3 regions of the Priestia sp. YIM B13551 genome follow, and region 1 is predicted to be linked to each of the others. Evidence: predicted binding sites of a transcription regulator. Region 1 holds the regulator's gene; each other region holds the start of a gene.

Region 1 (6,681 bases):
ACTTCACAGTACTTCTTCGACATATATACATAAAAACCTTTTAAAGGAGTATAGAAGATTGGAAAAACGTTATTGGTATGTTATCCTCACCTACATCCTTATGCAGTTTTCAGGAGTTGTTGGTATACCGCTGTTAAAATTAACAGGAATGTTTGATCAATATCCAGTTCGAACAGCGAATGTCATGCTTTTGACTTATTGGACCATCATTAGCTTTATCCTTGGTTTACTTATTGTCTTACTGCTGCTGCGCCGTGACATGTCCATGCGTATAGAACATGCGGGAACAACGGTAACTGTTGTCTGGTCAGTCCTTGGGGTGTTCTTGGCTATGGCTGGTCAAGCTGTAGCAGGTATGATTGAGCACGCTCTTGGCATTACCCAAGTATCTGAAAACACACAAAATATTGTTAATCTTGTTAAAGCAACGCCGTTCCTCATTGTCGTTACGTCTGTTATTGGACCAATTCTAGAAGAGATTATTTTTCGAAAGATTATTTTCGGCTCTCTTCACAAACGATATAATTTTTTTATCTCTGCATTTATTAGTTCCCTTATTTTCGCTGCCGTACACTGGGATTTTAAACATTTGCTCGTGTATACAGCCATGGGATTTGTATTTGCATTCCTTTATGCAAGAACAAAACTAATTATTGTACCCATTATTGCTCACGTGTTGATGAATACAATCGTTATTTTATCTCAAACTATTTTTGCAGATAAAATTATAGAAATGCAAAAGCAAGCAGAACAAATGCAGTTTATTTTTGGAGGCATGTTTTTATGAAGAATATCCCTTTAACACGAGGGTTTATTTATATTATTATGGGGATTTTATTCACCTACCTGGCCATTCAAAATGCTCAGGAAACCGTGTGGAACTTCCCTACGATCTTATTTGCACTCGTAGCCGCATTCGATTTCAGATTTGCGGTTCGCATTTTTATCTTGCACTATAAAATTAAAAAGTTGCAGCAGCAATATAAAAATCAAGATGATTCATCTAAATAAAAAAAACCACTGTTTCAGTGGTTTTTTTACATACTAACATCTTCTCTTTCTTGCTCTGCCCTTGCCTTTAACACTTTGCGATACGAAATGCGGGAAATAATGATGCTGATTTCATACAAAATTAAGAGCGGCACTGTCACCATCATGTGCGAGAGCAATTCCGGCGGTGTAATAAGTGCGGCAATAACTAGCAGTACGAAATAGGCATACTTTCGAATTTGAGATAAAAACATAGGCGTTATAATTCCTAATCGCGTCAAAAACATGACGACGACAGGAAGCTGAAACAACAGGCCAAAAGGCAGTGTGAGCTGCATTAAAAAAGAAAAGTATTCATTAATGCCAATCACTTGGTTTACATTCAGCTCATCAGAAACGCGCGTCATAAAATCGACGACAAATGGAAACAACACAAAATAAGAAAAAGAGACACCGCCGATAAAGAGAAAAATGGAAACAGGAATATATCCAAGCGTTACCTTACGCTCTTTTTCATATAAACCAGGACTAATAAATGCCCAAAGTTGATACAGTGCAACAGGAGCTGCAAGTACACAGCCGATAATAACAGCAAACTGCATATAAATCTTAACTGGATCTGTTAGCCTAAATGCATTCATCGTTAAATTTTTTGCCTCATCAGCATGCTGTAAATAGACAATAACCTTATCCGCTATAAAAAAGCCGCCAATTGTGGCAATGACAAAGAAAAATAAAACAATTAAAATGCGTTTTCGCAGCTCTCCTATATGATCATATATTGACATTTCTTGTTCAGTCATACTATGATCACCCTTTTACTCTTTGTCATCTACTTGACGCTGTTTATCTTTTTCACGATCTTCTGATGCACCGCTAGCGGCATGCTTAAACTCTCTAAGCGTTTGCCCGACTGACCTTCCTAGCTCCGGTAACCGTTTCGGTCCAAAAATAAGCAGTGCTACAATCGCAATAATAATCCAACTGCCTGCTCCAATCCCCATATTCCCACTCTCCTTATTAATTTAGACTTAAGGAAATCGTAACACAGTCCACCTTATTCAACAGGATAATTTTTCAAAAAATAGACAAGCGACTGTAATTCTACAGCAAGATCAATATGATGTAGTCGAATCTCATCCGGTACGTTTAAGCGTGCAGGAGTGAAGTTTAGAATCCCTTTAATTCCGCAGTTCACTAAACGATCGGTAATTTGCTGAGCAACAGTGGCAGGAACGGTTAAAATCGCCACTGAGATATCATCACTCATATAATCTTCCAATTGGTCAAGGTGATAAACCGGCACGTCACCTACTTTTGTACCGACTTTATCTTCTATCACATCAAAAGCGCACTCAATTTTGGTGTTATTATTTTTAATAAAATTATAATTTAAAAAGGCCGTTCCCAGATTCCCCACGCCAATCAGTGCTACTTTCGTTACTTCATCTTGGTCTAACGTTTTACGGAAAAATGTAAGTAAATAATTCACATTGTAGCCGTATCCCTTTTTCCCTAATGCTCCAAAGTAAGAAAAGTCCCGACGAATAGTAGCAGAATCAACTTTCACTGCCTCACTTAACTCTGCTGACGAAACACGCTGTTTACCAGAAGCATGCAAGTTTTTTAAAAAACGATAATAAAGCGGCAATCGTTTAGCCGTTGCTTGTGGTATTTTTAATTGTTCAGTGTTCACGTTGTACCCCCTCAGTTCATGTATGTCATTACTAACATTTTCAAGTCATATTGCATTACCTTTCACAAAGCATCAACCGCTTTGAGGTAGCGCTTCCAATTCTCTCTCTTTTCTCTTGTTTTATATATACTCCGCTTCACACCCCGACGGCTTTTGTCTATCCAGCACTACTTAAAGTCGTTAGCTAGAACGAAGCAATTAGCCCTTCAAAGGATTCGTTTGTTAGTCATGATGGATTTTCTACATCCATCATATATAAGTTCAGAGATGCACTTATCTCTTATTTTAACATAGTATCCTGTATAAAATGTGCACGTAAAATCATTTTATTTCATGAATCAAAACATTCGCTTCATCATTTGTCCTTGTCCCTGTACAAATTACAAACGCTTGTAGGAAGAACTTGTAGTTGAAAATATGTTAAAATACACTATGGATATACTACTAGAGGTGAAAAAATGATTATTCTACAATTGAACGGTATTACAAAATACTATGGGGCAGAACCCATTTTATCGAATATAAAGTTAGAAGTACAATCAAAAGACCGCATTGCCCTAGTGGGACGAAACGGTGCTGGTAAATCAACTTTATTAAAAATTATTGCTGAGCAGCTTTCTTATGACAACGGAGAAATTATTAAACCTAAAGGTGTTTCCATTGATTATATGGGACAAGATACAGTTCTTGAGTCAACACTCTCCATATGGGAAGAAATGATGACTGTCTTTGCTCCGTTAAAGAAGATGGAAAAAGAATTACGTACGCTTGAAACGAAGATGGGCGATCCAGACATTTTTAATGATTCAGTTCAATACGAAAAACTAACCAAAGAGTACGATCAACTTCAAGTAACGTTCAAAGATTTAGGCGGCTATCAATATGAAGCGGATACACGATCTATTCTTCACGGTTTCCGTTTTTCAAACTTTGACTATAGCACCCCTATTTCCTCCTTGAGCGGTGGACAAAAAACACGCTTGGCTCTTGCAAAACTGCTTTTAACAAAGCCGGACTTGCTTATTCTCGATGAGCCTACCAACCACTTAGATATTGAAACTTTAGCATGGCTGGAACAGTTTCTGCAAGGGTATGAAGGAGCTATTTTAATTGTTTCACACGATCGTTACTTCCTTGATAAAGTCGTAAATCAAGTGTATGAAGTCACACAAAAAACAACGGTGAAGTACACGGGCAACTACTCTAAATACCTTGTACAAAAAGCAGAGCGATATGAAAAAGAGTTGCGTCAGTACGAAAAGCAGCAAGATGAAGTCGCAAAACTGAATGATTTTATTCAGCGAAACATCGCCCGCGCATCGACTACAAAACGTGCGCAAAGCAGACGTAAACAGCTCGATCGAATGGAGTTAATAAATCGACCTAACGAAGGCGAAAAATCAGCTAGTTTTTCGTTTGAAATTGAGCGTCAAAGCGGAAATGAAGTCTTAAATCTCGAAAACGTGTCTATTGGATATGATGAACACAAATATATTGTTCAGCAGGCAAACCTTCGGATTAAAAAAGGTGAAAGCCTTGCGTTGGTTGGCCCTAATGGAGTTGGGAAATCTACGTTATTAAAAGGTATTGTGGATAAACTAAGCTTCAAGACTGGAACCATTTCTTTTGGCTCAAACGTAATGGTTGGTTATTACGACCAAGAGCAAGCTAATTTAACGTCTAATAAGACCGTTTTAAATGAGCTTTGGGATGACTACCCATCCAAACCTGAAAAAGAAATTCGTACAGCGCTTGGAAATTTTCTGTTTTCAGGTGATGATGTACTGAAAATCGTTTCCACGCTTAGCGGTGGTGAAAAAGCACGTTTGGCTCTTGCGAAGCTTATGCTTCAAAAAGCTAATTTCTTAATTTTAGATGAACCTACTAACCATCTTGATTTAGATAGCAAACAAGTACTCGAGAATGCGTTAATCGATTACCCAGGAACTCTGTTATTTGTTTCACATGACCGTTATTTTATTAACCGTATTGCAAACAAAATAGCAGAGCTATCTCCTGAAGGGGTAGAAGAATTTCTTGGAGATTATGACTATTATGTAGAAAAGAAAGCAGAAATAGAGGAAATCAAAGAATTAGAAAATATAAAAACAAACGAAGAACGTACTGTAAAAGTAGATAAACAGTCCTATAAACAAGATAAAGAACAAAAGAAATTGATGAGGCAGCGAACGCGCCGCATTGAAGAAATTGAAACTGAAGTAAACAAATTAGAAGCCGCACAAGCGGAGAATGAAGAACTTCTTTGTGATCCTGAAATTTATCAAAACCACGAAGAAGTATCAAGATTAAACGGTGAAAATGAAAAAATTTCTTCACAGTTATCCACATTAATGGAAGAGTGGGAAGAATTACAGCTTCTTCTAGAAGAATAGCCTGTATTTTTTCGTATTTATTCATCCTATTTACTTGTTCATGCGCTTTAGAACAAGCTTTATCCACTCTGTGAATAAATAGTGGATATCTGTCTGATTTTCATAATTAAAACTTGTTGATAACAGGTCCGTGTACTGAGTGCACGGACTTTTCCACATAATTATCCACAGTTAATTCTAAATTTATTGAATATTGTTGATAAATCATTTTTATCCACAAAAAAGACGAATGAGAAATGAATCTCATTCGTCTCTTACTCTTCCAAGTCCAAACCGGGGTTTGCGTTTAATGACATATCTGAACGTTTTCCTTGAGCAAATCGTACACTTGCTGCTGCTCCAATCATTGCGGCATTATCCGTGCATAGAGACAGCGGCGGGATAATAAGCTCAATGTTTGATAAAGGTGCAAATGCCTCTTCTAGCGCTGCTCTAAGTCCTTTATTAGCAGCAACCCCTCCTGCTACTAACACTTGCTTAACGTTATATTCCTTTGCAGCTTTAACGGTTTTAGTTACTAACACATCAATAACACTCGCTTGAAAGCTAGCAGCAAGCGTTTGGGGAAGAATTTCTTCACCTTTTTGCTTCGCGTTGTGGACAGTGTTAATAACTGCTGATTTTAACCCACTGAAACTAAAATCATAGGATCCTTCTTCTAGCCAAGCACGCGGCAAATCAATTAATGGCTCTCCTTCATGTGCAAGGCGGTCAATATGCGGTCCGCCTGGATATGGAAGGTTTAACGTGCGGGCTACTTTATCGTAGGCTTCTCCTGCTGCATCATCTCTCGTTTCACCAATCACTTTAAACTGACCGTGACTTTCCATGTATACAAGCTCCGTATGCCCTCCAGATACAACTAGTGATAAAAGCGGGAATTCTAATTTTTTGATTAACTGATTTGCATAAATATGTCCTGCAATATGATGAACACCAATTAATGGCTTCTGATGTGCAAATGCTAGCGCTTTGGCTGCATTTACGCCAATAAGAAGTGCTCCCACAAGCCCAGGTCCTTCCGTTACAGCTATTGCATCAATATCTGCAAACGTCAAGTTCGCTTGATTTAAAGTTTCTTCAACTACTACCGTAATTTGTTCCACATGATGACGAGATGCAATCTCCGGTACGACACCGCCAAATCGTTTATGGCTTTCTATTTGTGATGCCACCACATTGGCTACAATTTCATGACCGTTTCGAATCACGGCTGCTGCTGTCTCATCACAGCTTGTTTCTAATGCTAAAATTAATTGATTTTTACTCATAAATTCACCCACATAACTAATGCATCCTCATTGTTATCAGAATAATAATTCTTACGAATACCTCCAGGTTTAAAACCTAGCTTTTGATACAATGATTGTGCAATATGATTAGATACCCTAACTTCTAATGTCATTGACGTAGCACCTAGTTTTCGAAGAACGTCCATCACGTTGCGCAGCAGCAATTCACCGAGTCCCTTACCTCGGTAGTCTGGCAATAGCGCAATGTTGGTTACATGTGCTTCGTCAATAACAATCCACGTTCCGCAATACCCAATAATATTTTCTCCTTCTTCCATCACAATGTAAGTTGAAAATTGATTATTGGTTA
Region 2 (6,681 bases), on a different contig from region 1:
CTATTCCGGTCTGCTTCGTACATTTTTTTCATAAATGGCTGATTCATTAAATTTTTCCCAGCTTCTGTTGGATGAACGAGCGCTGTGCCATTTTGATCAAATAAAAATGCATACCCACCGTGATTTACTTCTGCTTTACCTACAATGTTTTTTAATGCATCTAAGTCTAAATCAGTAGCTATAACGCCCAGCACATTTTTAGTATCTGGATCTAAAATAGCCTTTGCAATTGTCACGACCGTCTTTTTTGTTGCTGCATCTTCATATGGATCCGTATAAATAACCTCATCAGGTGATTCTACCGCTTGTTTGTACCATACCCTTGAAGTCGGATCATAGTTTGAACCAAACTCTTGTTTAGGAACAGAATACATTCCTTTATTTTTAGTGCCTATGTATTCAAGTACTAGGTTTGGATACTTTTCTTTAAACTGTGTAAACTCTTTTTGAACTGTGTTCCATGTAAAATACGGATTTTTCTCTTGGTTTGTTTGATCTCCTTCCTGCTTAACAAAATTAACAATTACATCGTTTTCACTATACGTCAGCAAAGAACGACTATACATGTCTAAGTATGTATGAATCGTTTCTTTTAACTCTTTCACTTGACTTTGAGACTGAACTTCTACATCTTTTTCTATTTGCGTTTTGGTAAATTGATAAACAGCCCCTGAAACAACTAATAATAAAATAGCTATAAAAATACTAAAAAATACTACGAGCTTTGCACTTAACCTCTTCATTCCCTCACCCTTCTACAAAAATCTTTATATTACTAATAACGGCTTTTCATTTTCATTTTTGAAGAAGTTTTTGTGATTTATTTCAAATTCCCGCAAAATAAAACCAGCGCATCCTTTCATAACGAAAGAACGTGCTGGTCTTATTTTTGCTTTTCGTATGCATCAGGTTCAATATGAACAAGCGTATCTTTAATTTGATGCTTATCGTTCATCATATGTTCAATTTGATCAGCAATTTCATGGCTTTTGATAACATTTAAATGGGGATCTACTTTAACAGTTACATCAATCACGACTTGATTACCAAGCTTGCGCGCTTTCACATCTTCTACTTCTTTTACACCTTCTACAAGCTCGATGCTTTCTTTGTAGTGCCCTAACTTCTCTTCGTCGAATCCGTCCGTTAAGGAATGAGCCGCTTCTTTAAAAATCTCGATGGCTGTTTTACAAATAATAATTCCCAGAGCAAAAGCAGCTACCACGTCCAGCCAGGGCAGGCCGAATTGTGAGCCGAAAATTCCCACAACAGCCCCTATACTCACAAGTGCATCAGACAAATTATCTTTAGCAACCGCATATAAAGACTGGCTATCAAGTTTTTTAGCAAGCTTAATATTATATCGGTAGACACCACCCATAACAGCAGCCGCTCCAAGACCTACCCAAGCAGCCAGTAAATTAGGCGCTTCAGATTTGTCCATAAATAATGACTGACCCGCATCGACCAATACTTCTAGTCCGATGACCATCATGATAAAAGAAGCAATAAGTGAAGAGATATGTTCCGCTCTGGAATGTCCATAGGGATGATCATTATCGCGAGGTTTTTTAGAGATTTTTAAGCCGACTAAGACGGCAATTGATGCAATAATATCTGTAACATTATTAAGACCGTCGGCTTTTAATGCAGAGGAAGCGGTGACACCCGCAATGATAAGTTTACATGCTGATAAAAAGATATATGATAAGATACTAACCCAAGCACCTTTTTGGGCTTGCTCATAGTAGTTCTCCATCCTTTCCACTCCTTTATTCAAAATAAGCAAACTTAGTGTAACAAATGGATTTCGTGTGGGTCTATAGAAACATTATTGGCTGCTAACATACAAATAGAGAATGTTAAACTCTTTAGCTTTCTGCAAAACAAGTTGCCTTTACTCAACACTTTAAACGTTTAAGATCTTTCTAAATGTGGCACTTCATGTAGAAGGACATTTTTTTAAATCGCCCTGTAAAATTGTTTACTATTTTTTAAAGGGTGTGATTTTTATCACAGCTGAAGCTATTTATTCTTGTTACACTAACATTGTGAAAAACATCACAAAATAAAATTCAAAGGATGATACAAATGAAAACACAATTTACACCAAAAACACGAAAAGTTGCCGTTATCGGAACTGGTTTTGTTGGCTCAAGCTACGCTTTTTCAATGGTGAATCAAGGTATTGCCAATGAATTAGTGTTAATCGATATGAACAAAGAAAAAGCAGAAGGTGAAGCACGTGATATCAATCATGGAATGCCATTTGCCACACCGATGAAAATCTGGGCTGGAGATTATAAAGACTGTGCTGACGCTGATTTAGCAGTTATTACAGCGGGCGCTAATCAAGCTCCAGGGGAAACACGCTTAGATCTAGTTGAAAAAAACGTTAAAATTTTCGAATGCATTGTAAAAGATATTATGAACAGCGGATTTGACGGCATCATTTTAGTGGCAACAAATCCAGTTGATATTCTCGCACACGTTACACAAAAAGTATCAGGATTACCAAACGGACGGGTAATTGGTTCAGGAACGATTCTTGACACAGCTCGCTTCCGCTACTTGTTAAGCGACTATTTCGAAGTAGATTCTCGCAACGTCCACGCTTATATTATGGGGGAACATGGAGATACGGAATTTCCTGTTTGGAGCCACGCGCAAATTGGCGGTGTGAAGCTCGAACATTTTATCAATACTGCCGCTATTGAAAAAGAACCGGATATGCAGCATCTATTCGAACAAACCCGCGATGCGGCTTACCATATTATTAATCGAAAAGGAGCGACTTATTACGGAATTGCAATGGGGCTTGTACGCATTACCAAGGCTATTTTAGATGATGAAAATTCTATTTTAACAGTATCTGCTTTATTAGAAGGACAATACGGTATTTCTGATGTGTATATCGGCGTACCAGCTATCATTAATAAAAACGGCGTGCGTCAAATTATTGAATTGAATTTAACTCCTCACGAACAGCAGCAGCTCGAGCACTCTGCTAGCATTCTTAAGCAAACTCGCGACAGAGCTTTTGTGTAACATCTAAAGATTTTTGCGGGGGACTCCCCCGCTACCTTGTTTTAAATATGTAGTAGAGGTGTATGAATATGACGTGGACTCAGGTATATAATCCTTTAGATAATATTTGGCTTTCTGCACTAATTGCACTCATTCCCATTATCTTTTTCTTTATTGCTTTAACTCTTTTGAAATTAAAAGGACACATTGCTGCCGGTATTACGGTGCTTCTTTCTATGATTATTGCTATTTATTTTTATGATATGCCTGCCTCAATGGTTTTAGGAGCCACAGGCTATGGGTTTCTGTATGCACTTTGGCCCATCAGCTATATTATTATCGGAGCGGTGTTCTTATATAAGCTAACTGTCAAAAGCGGACAGTTTACTACCATCAGACAATCTATTATTTCAATAACCGATGACCCCCGCTTGCAAATGCTGCTTGTTGCTTTTTCCTTTAATGCTTTTTTAGAAGGGGCAGCGGGATTTGGAGCTCCAATTGCCATTACAGCAGCGCTTCTAGTTGGACTTGGGTTCAAACCGTTAAAAGCAGCGGCGCTATGTTTAATTGCTAATACAGCTTCAGGAGCGTTTGGCGCCATGGGGATTCCTGTCATTGTCGCAGGACAAGTATCTGGCATAGATCCAAAAGAAATTGCTCATTTTCTTGGCACGCAGCTTCCGATTATTTCTTTTCTTATCCCTTTTTTACTTGTCTTTATTATGGATGGGATAAAAGGATTAAAAGACGTATGGAAAGCAACGAGCATCACAGCCGTTTCCTATGCACTGACACAGTATTTAACTGTTACATACATCGGCCCTGAACTTCCAAATATCACATCTTCTATTGTGAGTTTGCTTGCTCTTGCTTTTTATATTAAACGAACAAGCCCGGCAGCAGCTAAAAGCTTCAGCCTGTCACCAAAACAGATTTTAAAGGCTTGGTCTCCTTTTATTCTATTAACGATACTCGTTACGGCTTGGAGCATTTCTTTTGTCAAAACGATGCTTGAACATATGAACCTGCTTATTAACGTCCCATTTTTACACAATCACGTAATTAAAGCAGCGCCTTTAGTAAAAGATCCTACGCCTTACGCTGCTGTCTTAAAAATAGACCTATTTGCAGCAACAGGTACAGCAATTCTTATTGCTTGTATCCTTTCAGTTTTCTTGCTTAACGTATCGCCAAAAGTGGCATGGACCACTCTTTTAGAAACCGTAAAAGAATTATCAAGACCTATTATTACTATTATGATGGTCATTGCTTTTGCTTTTATTTCAAATTATTCAGGACAGTCTTCTACACTTGGATTAGCGCTCGCTACATCAGCTGCTTATTTTCCATTTTTATCTCCATTTCTTGGCTGGATCGGCGTATTTCTAACGGGGTCTGTCGTATCAAATAATGCGCTGTTCGGCAACTTGCAGCTAACTACAGCTCAGCAAATTAATGTTTTGCCAATTATTCTTGTAGCGGCCAATACTGCCGGCGGAGTGATGGCTAAAATGCTTTCTCCTCAATCAATTGCCGTCGCTGCCGGAGCAGTGGGACTGGCTGGAAAAGAAAGTGAACTGTTCAAATACACGCTCAAATACAGCATGGGATTTTTGATACTAGGGGGATTTGTTACCTTTTTGTTAGCTTGGTGGTTATGATAAAAAACTGCTAAAAATCCTGTTATTACCTTGTTTCTTTCATTTAAACAAACGTTTGATTATATAAAAAGGTCCCCAGTTAGCGCTGGGGACCTTTTTATTCTGAAATAAGTAAACCTATATTGCCAAATTGTTTTCCTTTATCTAATCGTTCGCAAGCTGCAGCTGCCTCTGACAACGGATAGAATCGATCGACGATTGGTTTAATTTGATGTTTCTCTATAAAATCCATCATGTCCACAAATTCTTCCTGACTTCCCATAGACGTGCCAAGTATATTGAATTGAGGATAAAAAATAGTTCTTAGAGGCAATTCAACTTCATTTCCAGAACTCGCCCCAAAATTAACAATTCTTCCATTTGGCTTTAATATTTCAAAATAAGTAGGAAATAAAGCTGCCCCCACACTATCAAGTATGATATCTACTTTTCTATTGTTGATTTCTTCTTTTAGACTGCTTCCACTGTCTAATGCATAATCCGCTCCATGCTTTAGAGCTTGCTTTCTTTTTTCATCGCTTCTAGAAGTGACTGTTACGTTAGCTCCGATAGCTTTTGCGAATAACAATCCATAGGTCGCGACTCCGCTTCCTATACCGGGAATAAGGAGGTGCTCTCCTTTTTTTAACTGCCCTTTTGTAAATAGAGCTCTATAGGCAGTTAAAGCGGATAATGAAAGAACCCCCGCCTGTTTCCAAGATAGATAAGATGGCTTTTGCACAACATTATCCGCTTTTATGATTACATACTCTGCAAATGTTCCATTCGATGGACCACCTAAAATTTTAGGTGTAAACGGAATGTCCTCTACACGATCCCACTCCAGACTTGGATTAATGATCACTTCTATTCCAGTTTTTAAACCTTTTACGCCTTCTCCCACTTCTTCTATAATACCTGCACCGTCTGAACCGGGAATAAACGGCTTATCTCCTTTACCTCGATTTTTCATAACGAACAAGTCTCTCCGGTTTAAACCTGCTGTTTTTAACCTTATTTTTATTTCTCCTCTTTGAGGTTGCATCTCCTGAAGATCTCTGTAATTCATGCCTGCTATTCCACTTTTTTCACTATGTATAATGCCTTTCATCATTTCGCCTCCTCTTAATCTACCCTACTAAAAAGCTGAAAATGGTAAAAGAAATATGCCTAAAAAAGGGAAAAAAAACAGTTTTCACATTCACTTTTTCACCGTTTTATCTTTATTTTTCTGTATCGTAAAGGTATTAAGCTTCTTTTATTACAGTTTTGTTACAAACAATATTTTTGTAACAAAAAGATTAAAAAGTAGAAAGAAACGCCTGAAAACGTTGATAAATCAACATTTAACTGGTAATTCCCTTACTATATCTATTTTAGAAACTAGTAAAAAACTAAAAAAATTTAAGAAAAAAAAGACAAAACACTTTCTTTTGTTACAGATTTATTGTAATATAAATGTAACAAAAGAAATATAAAACACATAATTGTTACATAAATAAGGTTAATTAATTAGGAGTGAGTTAGAAATGAAAAAAATTGGACTAGTTTTATCATCAATCGCTATTTTCTTTACACTAAGCACTGGAGTTACAGCACAAACAACATCTACAACACTAACGGATGCAAATGCTGTCAAAATTGCAGCTAGTGCCAGCAATCATTTCTGGAGTGCTCTGCACGGTTATAAAAACAAACCATGTACAGAACGTACATTTGAATATAAAGGAACTGAGTACGTGTATCTTTGCCCTGAATTTGATACAAAAGCTGAGCTATCAAGCTACTTATCTGAGACATTTACAAATAGTGCAGTAGAAAAAGGATTAACAAATTATGGCTATATCACATATAACGGCAAACTTGCACATCCAATCGGCGACGGATTCAGCATGTTAGAGTGGTCAAAAGCAAAAACAAAGCTTGTGTATCAAACAGCAACAGTTCGCTCTTATGAATTCACAGTTCCAACTGTAGATGGCGGCAGCGTAAAACGCACTGTCACATTCTA
Region 3 (6,681 bases), on a different contig from region 1:
TCAAACTTAATCTAGAAGCTAACCATGCAACGTTAGCTGGGCATACATTTGAACACGAATTACGAGTAGCTAGAGTACAAGGCTTATTAGGATCAGTGGATGCAAACCAAGGTGACCCTCTTTTAGGCTGGGATACAGATGAATTCCCAACGGATTTATATTCTACAACGCTAGCAATGTATGAAATCCTGCAAAATGGAGGGCTGGGCAGCGGAGGATTAAACTTTGATGCCAAAGTACGCAGAGGTTCTTTTGAACAAGACGATTTACTTTATGCTCATGTAGCAGGAATGGATGCGTTTGCTCGAGGATTGAAAGTAGCGCATAAATTAGTAGAAGATCGTGTTTTCGAAAATGTTATCAACGAGCGCTACAGCAGTTTTAAAGAGGGAATTGGGCTTGAGATTGTGGAAGGAAAAGCTAACTTCCATACACTGGAGCAGTACGCGTTTAAAAATCCGAATATTGTGAATAAATCAGGAAGACAAGAACGATTAAAGGCTATTTTAAATCAATATATTTTGGAAGTTTAAAGGACAAACGAGAGTAGAAACAATTTCTACTCTCGTTTATAAACACGGAGGTATCAAGATGAAATATGTAATTGGAATTGATCTAGGAACAAGCGCCGTAAAAACGGTTTTAGTTGATACAAAAGGCGAGATTTGCGCTGTGGTTTCTAAAAATTATCCTCTCCTTCATGAAAAAACAGGGTATAGCGAACAGAATCCAGAAGAATGGGTTCAGCAGACGGCTAGTGCTTTAAATGAATTAATTGCTAACGCTAATATAAAACCCGAAGATATAGAAGGAATTAGTTATTCTGGACAGATGCATGGCCTTGTGCTGTTGGATGAAAACTATAACCTATTACGTAATGCCATTTTGTGGAATGACACAAGAACAACAGAACAATGTCATCATCTCTATAAAGTGATTGGAGAAAAACGTCTTTTAGAAATAACAAAAAACCAGGCTTTAGAAGGATTTACTCTTCCTAAGTTATTGTGGGTAAAAGAGTATGAACCGGAGATATTTGAAAAAACAGCTGTATTTATGTTGCCCAAAGACTATTTGCGTTTTAAGATGACTGGCTTTATTCATAGTGAATATTCAGATGCTGCCGGTACATTATTATTAAATATCAGCAAGAAAAAATGGGATGGTGAGCTTTGCCAATTAGTAGGAGTCAATATTAACCTTTGTCCGCCACTAGTCGAATCTAGTGAATGCATAGGCAATATTAGTGAATCGTTCTCTCAAAAAACGGGATTAGCTACTTCAACAAAAGTATTTGCAGGTGGAGCTGATAATGCTTGCGGAGCAATTGGCGCCGGCATTTTATCGCCAGGAGAAACACTGTGTAGCATTGGGACATCGGGTGTTGTTCTTTCTTATGAGGAACGAAACGATAGAGACTTTAATGGAAGAGTCCATTATTTTAATCATGGAAAAGAAAATGCCTTTTATACGATGGGCGTTACGCTATCTGCGGGTCACAGTTTAAGCTGGTTTAAGGAGAATTTCGCAGAAAAAGACACGTTTGAAGAATTGTTGGCTGACCTAAAAAATGTACCGATCGGCTCAAACGGCCTTTTATTTACCCCTTACTTAGTTGGGGAGCGTACACCGCATGCAGATGCTACGATTCGCGGAAGTTTTATAGGAATGGACGCCTCTCATAAAAAGAGAGACTTTACGCGAGCAGTTATTGAAGGTATTACGTTTTCATTAAGTGAATCAATTGAAATCTTTCGAGAAAGCGGAAAGGAAATTACATCTATTGTATCAATTGGCGGAGGAGCAAAAAATGATCATTGGCTTCAAATTCAAGCAGATGTTTTTAATGCAAAAATCGTAAAGTTGTCTACTGAACAAGGCCCAGCATTAGGAGCAGCCATGCTAGCAGCTTATGGCTGTGGCTGGTATAACTCATTGGAAGAGTGTGCAAACGTATTTATTACCTCTTCGAAAACATATTATCCTAACGCAGAACATGTACAAGTCTATAAACAGCTTTATGAATTATATAAAGAAGTCTACCTTCAAACAAACGACTTAAGTAAAAAGCTAGGCGAATTTAAAAGGAAGTAATAGATTGCAAAATATGCAACCTTACTTTAAAAAGGAGCTTCATATGAAAGTAGCTTGTATCAATTGATTATGGTTGTATATCGATATATCTGACACAAAAGGAAGTATAGAAAATGCTGTAGTAAGATTTGATTCAATAGAAAAATACGTACATTAGAGGGGAGGATAAGAGCAGTTAATCGAATGGACGAAGAAAATTTCTTTTGTGTTCCAAGAATTTGAAAGCGCATTCAAATAAGTGCGAACTCAGTTAGAAATAGAACTTCTACTGTTACTCTTAACTGCTTTTAACAACGCATGAAACAAAATCGAAACTCATTATATATTTTTTCTATTACCTTAGTTGCCGCTATCGGGGGGTTACTGTTTGGATATGATACAGCTGTAATATCTGGAGCTGAAGAATCTTTAAAGGTGTATCTTATTGACAGCTTAGGGTTAGGATCTTTAGCACACGGTGTTACTGTATCAAGTGCTTTAATAGGATGTATTATTGGAGGATTGGTATCTGGTTATTTTGCGACGAAACTAGGACGCAAACAATCACTTATACTAGCAGCTATTCTTTTTATAGTCTCAGCGTTAGGCGCTTCTTATCCTGAGTTTTTATTTTTTACAAAAGGTGAACCGACACTCTCTTTGTTACTAGCTTTTAACTTCTACCGCATTATAGGTGGGATTGGCGTTGGCTTAGCATCAGCCATTTGTCCCATCTATATAGGAGAAATTGCACCGGCAGATATTCGCGGCAGATTGGTATCGTTCAATCAATTTATGATTATTTTTGGAATGTTAGTCGTTTACTTCGTGAATTGGGGTATTGCAAATGGGGAAACCTTAGAATGGATTAATGATGTAGGATGGAGATACATGTTTGCTTCAGGAGCTATTCCAGCTTTACTCTTTGCAGCACTCTTGTTTTTAGTTCCTGAAACGCCTCGCTACTTAGCTATACAGAATCAAGATCAAAAAGCTTTAGCTATACTAACTAAAATTAATGGGCCTTCAGAAGCGAAATCGATTTTAGATGATATTAAACAGACAATCACTACCAATGTTTCGTCTGAAAAATTATTGGCATATGGAAAATTAGTTATCGTTGTAGGGATACTGCTTTCTGTATTTCAACAGTTTGTAGGAATAAATGTAGCTCTATATTATGCTCCACGTATTTTTGAAAGCATGGGAGCAGCTAAAGATTCTTCTATGCTGCAAACGATTATTATGGGATTAGTAAACGTTATTTTTACAGTAATTGCAATTTTGACGGTTGATCGTTTGGGAAGAAAACCTTTATTAATAACAGGGTCTATCGGAATGGCCATTGGAATGTTCGGTGTCGCAAGCATGGCTTTTTCAAACATCATTGGTATAGGGACGCTTGTATTTATCATTATTTATACAGCTTCCTTTATGATGTCATGGGGACCAATTTGTTGGGTGCTCATTTCAGAGATTTTCCCTAATAAAATTAGAGGTCGTGCTGTAGCTATTGCCGTAGCTGCTCAGTGGGCGGCTAACTATTTTATTTCCTCTACATATCCCGTGATGATGGAATATAGCGGAGGATTAACATATGGTTTTTACGGTTTAATGAGTGTACTTTCTGCTTTATTTGTCTGGAAATTTATTCCTGAAACAAAGGGTAGAACTCTTGAACAAATGGAAAATATGTGGAGAAAAAAACAAGGGGCTTCAAAGAGTAAGAAGGCCATATAACCATTGAGCTTTTAATTAGAGGAAAGATGAATATAAAACTTTCAAAAACACCTAAACTATCCTTAGGTGTTTTTAATATGTAATCTTTATGAAGAAAGTGGATAGCTTTTTTAAAAGATATTGCTATAGTGATAAGTCTCTTTGAAAATAGAAATATAGTTTTCTTTATGAGGAGTGTTTCATCGTAAATATAAATAACGGTGCAATGAATTTACAAAAAATCTGGGGGCATCCGCTATATACGGAATATCCTAAAGAATTAAAGTATGATCATGCTTCATGGGTTCCCGCGTATCAAAATCAGAAAATGATTGATTGGATGTTTCAGTAGGTCAAACAAGCAAATCAGTAAGTGTTAAAGCTCAATACTTCATCTAGTACTTATAAAAAACTCTTTCAGTTAATAAAAACTGGAAGAGTTTTTTCTTTTATTAGGCTAGTCACAAGGCACCTTTTATCCCCTACATTTACCCAAATATGTGACGAAATTATGGTAAAGGTATTTAAAATAGATAAAAACCGATTTAAGTGTGATAAATATCACACCCTTTAACAACACAACATGATAATTTTTTAGGAGTAAGCAATATGTCATGACAAACTTCAATATGTTAGGAGGTTTTTAGCCTTTTGATCTGTTGAGATGCATCTCTAATATGAACGTTTATATACCATTATTATGTACAGAGATTTAGAGGAAGGGAGCCTGAGCTTAGGTGAGAAAGCAAAAATCAATGCATATTAGCAAGTTAATGATTCTCTCCGTATTCATCACAATTTTTTTAGCAGGCTGTGATAGTCGTTATTTGATTTTAAATCCGCAGGGGGCGGTGGCCCAAAAAGAATACCAGTTAATTATTTTTTCCATAATTTTATGCGCAATTGTTGTTATTCCTGTGTTAGGCCTGCTTGTATATATCGTTTTACGCTACCGTGATAAGCCTGGAAACAAGGCTCCGTATCGACCAGACTGGGACGATAGTAAGCGTCTGGAATTTATTTGGTGGGTCATCCCTATTATTATTATTGGCATTTTAGGTTTTGCTACGGCCAGAACAACGTATGACTTAGTGGATCCGCCGGAAAAAGATGTAAAGCCACTAACGATTGAAGTAACGTCTCTTGATTGGAAATGGTTATTTCAATATCCGGATCAAGATATTGCGACAGTCAACTATGTTGAAATTCCAAAAGATGTGCCCGTTCAATTCGTGCTAACGTCAGATGCACCTATGAATTCTTTTTGGGTACCGGAGCTGGGAGGACAATTATATACCATGCCGGGAATGGCAATGGGACTGTGGCTGCAAGCTGATCACAAGGGAGAATATTTTGGTTCAGGCGCTAATTTTACGGGTAAAGGATTTGCTCATATGAATTTTAAAGTTAAATCTACATCGACAAAAGAATTTAATCAGTGGGTAAAACAAGTGAAAGAAACCGCACCAGCTTTAACAAAAGCTGATTATAACAGTCTTGCCAAACAAGGTCTTTCCTTGGAAAAATCGTATTCTACTATTCCTAAAGGTTTATTCCAAGAAATTGTCATTAAAAACGGCGGTCAATATTATAGTCAGCATCACCATATGAAAAACGAAGACATGAAGACCATGAATGTGGCTTCTGATGAACAAACACATACACAGCACGAGCACCAGGAAGGAGGAAAATAAGTTGTTAGACAAATTAAAAGATTTTTCATCTCGTTTTTTTGTGACAGGGGAGCCGATGATTTATGGAGCAGATGTCGCCATTTTGTTAACACTAGCCGGTATTATTTTTGTTCTTACGTATCTTAAAAAATGGAAGTGGCTATGGCGTGAATGGCTCACAACGATGGATCATAAAAAAATTGGAATTATGTATATGCTTTCTTCATTATTAATGCTGTTTCGAGGCGGAATAGATGCACTATTAATGCGTATTCAACTAGCATTCCCTCAGTGGCATTTTCTAGATTCTAATCATTACAACGAAATTTTCACTACGCACGGAACCATTATGATTCTATTTATGGCAATGCCGCTTATGTTTGCGTTCTTTAACATTGTTGTACCGCTTCAAATTGGAGCAAGAGATGTCGCCTATCCTTTTTTAAACGCGGTAAGCTTTTGGCTATTTTTCTTTGGCGCCATGCTTTTCAATTTGTCGTTCGTAATCGGCGGCTCGCCAGATGCAGGATGGTTGAGTTATCCGCCGCTTTCTGGCATGCAGTTCAGTCCTGGACCAGGTCAAGATTTTTATATTTGGGGTATTCAAATATCAGGTATTGGCAGCTTGGCTTCCGGAATTAATTTTATTATGACTATTTTAAAAATGCGTGCGCCGGGCATGAAACTTATGCATATGCCGTTATTCACGTGGTCCGTTCTAGCAAGCTGTATTATTATCATTTTTGCGTTTCCTGTATTAACCGTAACGCTTGCTTTATTGTTTATTGACCGCTTCTTTGACGGACACTTATTTACTATGACCGGCGGAGGAAATCCGATGATGTACATTAACTTAATTTGGATGTGGGGACATCCTGAAGTGTATATTGTTGTACTTCCTGCATTCGGTATTTTTTCTGAAATCGTTGCCACGTTTTCTCAAAAGAAGATATTTGGCTATAAGTCTATGGTTTTTTCAATGATGATTATTAGCATTCTATCGTATTTCACATGGGTGCATCATTTCTTTACGATGGGTGCAGGTGCTAATGTGAATGTGTTTTTTGCTATTACGACGATGGCTATCGGAATTCCAACGGGTGTTAAAGTGTTCAACTGGTTATTTACGATGTTCCGCGGCCGTATTCAAATGACGCAGCCAATGCTATGGACAATTGCTTTTATCCCGTGCTTTGTTGTGGGAGGAGCAACGGGT

What was found. The regulator Rex, encoded in region 1, represses fermentation and respiration genes when NADH is low (regulators of the CRP and FNR family bind a similar motif). The targets are predictions, from matches to a motif close to TTGTGAAATATTTCACAA.
Region 2: the regulator Rex is predicted to act here: its motif matches at 2,050-2,067, upstream of ACFX4N_RS26130 (L-lactate dehydrogenase).
Region 3: the regulator Rex is predicted to act here: its motif matches at 4,342-4,359, upstream of ACFX4N_RS05105 (ubiquinol oxidase subunit II).

Annotation. Positions count from the first base shown of each region.
Region 1 covers NZ_JBHZOX010000023.1:10,550-17,230, forward strand. The annotation lists gene ACFX4N_RS30485 (CPBP family intramembrane glutamic endopeptidase) at 59-787, shown strand; gene ACFX4N_RS30490 (YdiK family protein) at 784-1,011, shown strand; gene tatC (twin-arginine translocase subunit TatC) at 1,038-1,793, opposite strand; gene tatA (twin-arginine translocase TatA/TatE family subunit) at 1,809-1,994, opposite strand; gene ACFX4N_RS30505 (redox-sensing transcriptional repressor Rex) at 2,048-2,686, opposite strand; gene ACFX4N_RS30510 (ABC-F family ATP-binding cassette domain-containing protein) at 3,145-5,079, shown strand; gene tsaD (tRNA (adenosine(37)-N6)-threonylcarbamoyltransferase complex transferase subunit TsaD) at 5,334-6,350, opposite strand; gene rimI (ribosomal protein S18-alanine N-acetyltransferase) at 6,347-6,681, opposite strand, start outside.
Region 2 covers NZ_JBHZOX010000008.1:88,963-95,643, forward strand. The annotation lists gene ACFX4N_RS26120 (methyl-accepting chemotaxis protein) at 1-743, opposite strand, end outside; gene ACFX4N_RS26125 (cation diffusion facilitator family transporter) at 884-1,759, opposite strand; gene ACFX4N_RS26130 (L-lactate dehydrogenase) at 2,092-3,048, shown strand; gene ACFX4N_RS26135 (lactate permease LctP family transporter) at 3,111-4,691, shown strand; gene ACFX4N_RS26140 (zinc-binding dehydrogenase) at 4,789-5,781, opposite strand; gene ACFX4N_RS26145 (IseA DL-endopeptidase inhibitor family protein) at 6,200-6,681, shown strand, end outside.
Region 3 covers NZ_JBHZOX010000001.1:987,748-994,428, reverse strand. The annotation lists gene xylA (xylose isomerase) at 1-533, shown strand, start outside; gene xylB (xylulokinase) at 592-2,094, shown strand; gene xylE (D-xylose transporter XylE) at 2,392-3,813, shown strand; gene ACFX4N_RS05110 (hypothetical protein) at 4,019-4,144, shown strand; gene ACFX4N_RS05105 (ubiquinol oxidase subunit II) at 4,548-5,486, shown strand; gene qoxB (cytochrome aa3 quinol oxidase subunit I) at 5,488-6,681, shown strand, end outside.